2 regions of the Gilliamella sp. Nev6-6 genome follow, and region 1 is predicted to be linked to the other one. Evidence: riboswitches for the same ligand, from Rfam matches in the RefSeq annotation. Region 1 holds a riboswitch; the other holds the start of a gene.
The links. Region 1 has a riboswitch for thiamine pyrophosphate ahead of thiM (hydroxyethylthiazole kinase). Riboswitches for the same ligand answer to the same signal wherever they lie in the genome.

Region 1 (3,436 bases):
TGAACCACCTGTAGTACGCTATGATCTTAAAAATAAAGCTGGTGTTTCAAATCTACTTGATATTTTAACTGGTGTGACAGGTAAACCTATTGCCGAGCTTGAAAAAGAGTTTGAAGGTAAAATGTATGGTCACCTCAAAACAGAAGTTGCAACGCAAGTCATTGACATGCTAACTACCTTGCAAGCTAAATATCGTGAGTATCGTGACGATGAGCATTATCTATTTTCAATCATGCAAGATGGGGCTGAGAAAGCACGTTCAAAAGCCGAGCCAACGTTGAAAAAAGTCTATGATGCAATCGGGTTTGTATAATTGCAAAATCAATAACAGATTGCGACTAAAAAATGAATGATATGCAATGGCTTTAATATACTAAGTAAATGGATAATGGTTAAAGCCATCTAAATATATAGGCTAGTTATGAAGATTATTATTCTTGGTGCAGGACAAACAGGTAGTGCACTTGCGGAATATCTTGTTACCGAAAAACAAAATGATGTTACTGTGGTGGATGAAGATCATGATAGATTGCAATCGCTACAAGAGCGTTTTGATTTACAGGTAATTTGTGGAAAATCATCCTATCCTCAGGTATTAGAAAGTGCTGGCGCTGAATCGGCCGATATGCTTGTTGCTGTAACTAACTCTGATGAAGTCAATATGATGGCCTGCCAAATTGGTCATGTCTTATTTAGTATTCCACAAAAAGTGGCTCGCATTAGAGCGCCTGAATATAATGATGAAAATTATCCTTTTTTCAATAAAGACTGTATTAATATCGATCATATTATTGCCCCAGAAAATCTTATCACTAATCATATAAGTCAATTAGTTCAATACCCTGGCTCATTGCAATTTGCTTCTTTTTATGATAACCGAGTGTGTCTAGTGGCGGTAACGGCTTATTATGGCGGTGCTTTAGTTGGCAGTGAATTATCCGAGCTCAAAGAACATTTACCTCATGTTGAAGCGCGAGTGGTTGCTATTTATCGTAAAAACCGCTTTATTCGTCCGCTTGGCTCAACCTTGGTTGAAGCGGGAGATATGGTGTATTTTATTACGCCACCAGTTAATATCAAAGCTGTAACCAGTGAACTACAACGATTAGAAAAACCTTATAAGCGAATCATTATTAGTGGTGGTGGTAGTGTTGCTGTCACTTTAGCAAAGCGTTTGGAAAATGATTACCAAGTCAAGTTAATTGAACGCAATGCTGAGCGAGCCGAACTCATTGCCGAGCAACTGGTTAATACCACAGTGTTGCATGGTGAGTCATCCGATCAAGAATTACTTTCACAAGAGCAAGTCGAACTTACCGATCTTTTTATTGCAGTCACTGGTGACGATGAATCCAATATCATGTCATCTATGCTTGCCAAAAGAATGGGCGCAAAAAAAGTGATCGTACTAATTCAACGCCAAGCCTACCTTGAATTGATTAATGATAGTGTGATTGATATCGCAATATCGCCACAACATGCCACCATTTCAGAACTATTAAGTCATGTAAGACAAACTGGTATGGTTAAAGTCGTTTCGCTAAGGCAAGGTGAATCTGAAATTGTCGAAGTGGTTGCCAAAGGCAATAATGATACATCAAGACTGGTGGGTAAAAATATTAATGGCTTAAAACTACCTTCAGGCGCAACAATTGGAGCTGTTGTTCGTGGTGAAGATGTGATTATTATTAATACTGATTTGATGATAGAAGATAATGATCATCTAATCATCTTTTTGCCAGATAGAAAGGCAATAACAGATATTGAAAAGTTATTACAATAGCTTGTTAAAAACTGATAGTCAGTTCATAATGAATGAGTAAATTTTGACTCGGGGTGTTTTTTGTTTTGACAAAAAACTGAGATTTTACCCGTTGAACCTGATCTGGATCATGCCAGCGTAGGGAAGTCTAAGCCGTCTTAGCTTTAATTTGGCAAATTCTTCCCAATATTTTAGTTCTAAAATAACAGGGAATAAATATGTTAGACAATAAGCCATTTCAATTAGTACAAGCAACGCCTTTTATCCACCATGTAAAACAACAAAACCCATTAGTGCATTGTATTACAAATGATGTCGTGCAAAATTTTACCGCAAATGTGTTACTCGCTATTGGCGCATCACCAGCAATGATTATTGCCAAGCAAGAGGTGGAATCATTTGTCGCCATTGCGGATAGTTTATTGATTAATATTGGCACCATTAACAGTAGCACAGCCAAAAGTATGTTATTAGCAACAACCCAAGCTTTGCAAACACAAACTCCATGGGTACTTGATCCTGTCGCTGTGGGGGGGGCGCTTGATTATCGAACTGAAATTGTACGTCAATTACTATCATTAAAACCAACAGTCATACGCGGTAATGCATCAGAAATATTAGTACTAAATGGTGAAAATGGATCATCGAAAGGACCTGATGGTCAAAACTCAACGACATCTGCTGTACATGCAGCCAAAGCACTTGCACAAAAATATCAAACGATTGTTGCAATGACGGGGGATATTGATTATATCACTAACGGCAACATCTTATATAGCATTACTGGTGGGGATATTGCTTTAACAAAAGTAACAGGAACAGGCTGTGCACTATCTGCTATGGTAGCTGCTTTTATTGCCAATTCACCAGATCCTTTATCAGCTACCGCCTCAGCTTGTTTTATGATGAAAAAAGCAGGTCAACGTGCCAATAAACAGCAAGGATTAGGTACCTTTGCGGTATCACTACTAGATCAACTATCTCTGTTTAATTCATTGCATCAATAAGGAACAAGATGAAAAAGCAATTAGATTTAACGCTTTATTTAGTCCTTGATCCATTATTATGTGGTGGTATTAGTGGCATGGTAAATACCACAAAAATTGCTGTTTCTAATGGGGCAACTGCAGTACAGTTAAGATCTGAACATAAGTTTAGCGGTAAAGATTGGTATTATGCCGCATTAGCATTGAAAGAAGCGCTGAATGAAACACCCGTACCACTGTTTATTAATGATCATGTCGATATTGCTTTAGCGGTTGACGCCGATGGTGTACATATTGGACAAAGTGATCTTCCTGTTGATGTTACTCGTCAATTAATTGGTAGAGATAAATGGTTAGGGTTTTCGATCGCTAATCGACGTCAACTTGATAGCGTTCCATGGCATAAGGTCGATTATATTGGTATTGGTCCTATCTTTCCAACCGCAACGAAAAAAGATGCAGCAGTAGCACTGGGAACCGAACTATTAGTCGAACTAATAGAACTGAAGCAATGTCCTGCTGTAGCCATTGGCGGTATTGATGAAAGTAATGTGACTAACGTTATTCAAACAGGCATCGAAGGCGTTGCTGTGGTTTCAGCTATTTGTGGTAAACAAGATATTGAGCAAGCGACGTTATCACTCATTACGCAAATCAAGAAGGCTAAATAGGGCATACAATTATGACA
Region 2 (3,436 bases), on a different contig from region 1:
TTAGTGGGTAGAAATAGACATAATGAAGAGGTTGTAAGATATGGTTTTGTGTTGAAGCACTGGTTTGCCTATCGCGGTGATAAAAAAGGTAGTCAATCAGAGCAAACAGCATGGTGTAGTGCGATAGGTTATCGTATGCCAAGAGTAAAAGAGTTGACCAATGTGAAGTGTGGAAGAAAAGATGACAGAGGCCGCATCGACTTCCCTTGTTTAAACGACATAGATGGCGCCTTTCGCCCACCACTAAATTATCGTCGAGATAACTTTCCTGATACGGCATTATATTATGTTGGTTCCGGCTTGTTATCGGAGTGGGGTTCGCTTATTACTCCGCTTTGCGGCTACAGAAATTTTTCATGCCATGCTACTGTCTTTAGTAGCGATAAAGGTTTTTTGGTAGCTTTGGAAAGCAGAGGTAACGTTCATTATGATCCAAATAGTTTTATCAACAGAGGTATTTGCGTTCACCCTTAATACTGACTTCTTAATTCTTGTATAAAAGGATATGCAACTTGACATAAATCAAAGGTAAAGCTGTTAACGTATAATGCTCAACGTTAGTTAGTCTAAGTCGCCAGGCGAGCTAACGTTAAGTGCGTTTGTACAGCCAGCATATGTTTTTAATGCTGGCGTAAAAGTATTATTTAATGAAGCAGTTAGCTGTTGTGCTTTATTAAGCATTTCCCCAAAAACAATCAGAAAAACATCAATAAAATCAATCCATTTTCTGACTATTTTTTTATTGATAGCACATTCACATTTTATAAAAGCCAAAGGTTATTATTATTTATTCAGAGTTAGAAAGTGTTAACACCACCGTAGTTTGTTACGTTATGGATAAGCTGATGAAAAATTGATATCGTTTCGTTTTCGAGCATTCAGCGTAATAGGTGTCTTTTTTGCTTTAAAGCAAAATCATAAAAAAAAAACAATAAAATCAATGATTGTTTTAATTTCTCGTTGTTTCGTTCACAACGCTTTATTTGTTTGGTTGTTTACAAACATAATCCTAAACACTACACTAGTCAATGTTCTCAACGGGGTGCCCAGTGGGGCTGAGAATGTTAGCGTTAGATTAGCATAACCCGTCGAACCTGAACTGGATCATGCCAGCGGAGGGATTTGAGTTATTATACCTACTCAAACCTTTTGTCTTTTATTTGCTATTTTGGAGGCAAAATGTTTTGTAAAAAATTGTTATTATCTTTGGTATTATCTGCACTTTTTATGGCAAATATTGCAAATGCTACCAACATAAAACCTACCTTGATTGTGTATAGCTACAACTCTTTTATTTCTGAGTGGGGGCCAGGGCGGGAAATTGAAAAGGGATTTGAAGCGCAGTGTGGTTGCGAAGTTGAGATTGTTACATTAGGCGATGGCGTATCGATTTTAAATCGAATGCGTCTTGAGGGCGATAAGACCAATGCCGATGTTGTTTTGGGATTAGACAATAATCTTTTAGAACAAGCTAAACAAGCCAATATTGTTATTCCTCACCAAATCAATAAACCCGATAATTTAAATACCAACTGGTGGGATGATGATTTTGTGCCTTATGATTTTGGCTATTTTGCTTTTATTTATAATCAACAAAAAATCAGCAATCCACCACGCTCTATGCATGAATTAGTTGATAATAAAGCCAACTGGAAGATTATCTATCAAGATCCTAGAACCAGCACTCCGGGGTTAGGTTTATTATTTTGGATAAAGAATATTTATGGTGATGATGCCTCATCAGCATGGCAAAAAATAGCTAAAAACACCGTGACAGTAACTAAGGGCTGGAGTGAAGCTTATGGGCTATTTTTAAAGGGTGAAGCTGATTTTGTGCTTAGCTATAGTACTTCACCTGTTGCTCATATTATGAATGATAATGATCATCGTTATGCTGCGGCTATTTTTGATGAAGGGCATTATCGTCAAGTTGAAGTTGCTGGTATTACTAAATATAGCCAGCAACCCGAATTAGCACGGGCTTTTTTGCAATATTTATTGACCCCCGATGTGCAACGTCAATTTGCTGAGAAAAATACCATGTACCCTATTATTAATACATCGTTACCTGAAGCTTTTAAGCAAGTTAAGCCTATAAATAAAGCGCTTGAGTTTGATGCAAAGCAAGTTGAACATAATCAAAAAACGTGGGTACGAGAATGGCAGTCTGCCATTAGCAAGTAGTTTTATTTTACCTAATGTTGAAGTTAAGAATATTACTCCCAGGAATTAGCGCTGCTAGCCTGATCTTAATGATATTAGGCGCAGCACTCTTTGCGCTTTGTTTGACTGCGATTAAATTTAATAATTTAGTCGTCTATTTTGATGAGTATTTATTACATGTTATTTGGATAACTTTATTTCAAGCAACATTATCGACTTTATTATCTGTATTATTGGCAATTATCATGGCTAAAGCTTTGTCGATGATTGATTTTTTAGGTAAAAGATTATTATTGCGCATTATGCCAATTACCTTTATTTTACCGACACTTGTTGTAGTCACTGGGTTGTTGTCGGTTTATGGTAAACAGGGCTTATTAGCGACTGTTTTCGGTTATTTTGGGGTGCCTTTTATGACTTCGATTTATGGGTTAACAGGCATTTTACTTGCACATGTATTTTTAAATTTTCCGTATGCTTGCTGTCTATTCTATCGAACGTTAAATAGTGCACCAGTTGAACACAAACAGCTAGCTGCACAATTAAACTTTTCAAGTTTTACTTACTTTAAATTGATTGAGTGGCCATTACTGCGTCGGCAACTGTTCCCGATGGCTGCGCTTATTTTTATGCTGTGTTTTTCTAGCTTTGCTATTGTATTAGCGCTAGGAGGTGGACCAAAATATACAACATTTGAAGTCGCCATTTATCAATCTATTCGTGATTTAGATTTAGCTCAGGCTGTGCTTTTAGCTTGTTTACAGTTTATTTGTTGTGTTTGTTTTATTTGCTTGATGCAAAAATTTACTCATAACAATAGCCACCATCAAAAACCTAATACATGCTATGTTAGGCAAAGTTACCGTTTGCCTGTTTCAAATCATTTAGCCTTTTTATGTATGATTATTATTGTTATTGGTGGGTTATTTATTTTGCTACCGATTATGACCCTACTCATTGAAGGGGGATATTTTTTTCAATGGTCATTTTTAACTGCATCTTTTCAACAGGCAGTTATGTTTTCATTATTAATTGCTTTTGGCTCAGCTACTATTGCCATGTTGCTAGCATTGTTATTACTTTATACTAATAGCCGTTTGTTAATTAATCACAAAATACAGTGGAGCAACCAATTAATGTTAGTTGGATCGCTAATTTTAATTATTCCAAGCATGGTATTTTCATCAGGTCTATTTTTATTATTATTTCCCTTTGCGCATAGTTTTATCGTTGTTTGCCTTTTAATTATGCTATGTAATGGTTTAATGGCATT

Region 2: linked by a shared signal. The riboswitch ahead of thiB (thiamine ABC transporter substrate binding subunit) and the one ahead of thiM (hydroxyethylthiazole kinase) in region 1 are both predicted to bind thiamine pyrophosphate.

Annotation. Positions count from the first base shown of each region.
Region 1 is NZ_LZHP01000088.1:44,061-47,496, forward strand. It holds gene trpS (tryptophan--tRNA ligase) at 1-313, shown strand, start outside; gene trkA (Trk system potassium transporter TrkA) at 422-1,783, shown strand; TPP riboswitch at 1,823-1,924, shown strand; gene thiM (hydroxyethylthiazole kinase) at 1,981-2,769, shown strand; gene thiE (thiamine phosphate synthase) at 2,778-3,419, shown strand; gene thiD (bifunctional hydroxymethylpyrimidine kinase/phosphomethylpyrimidine kinase) at 3,431-3,436, shown strand, end outside.
Region 2 is NZ_LZHP01000072.1:1,091-4,526, reverse strand. It holds gene A9G42_RS08975 (hypothetical protein) at 4-474, shown strand; TPP riboswitch at 1,029-1,139, shown strand; gene thiB (thiamine ABC transporter substrate binding subunit) at 1,180-2,184, shown strand; gene thiP (thiamine/thiamine pyrophosphate ABC transporter permease) at 2,199-3,436, shown strand, end outside.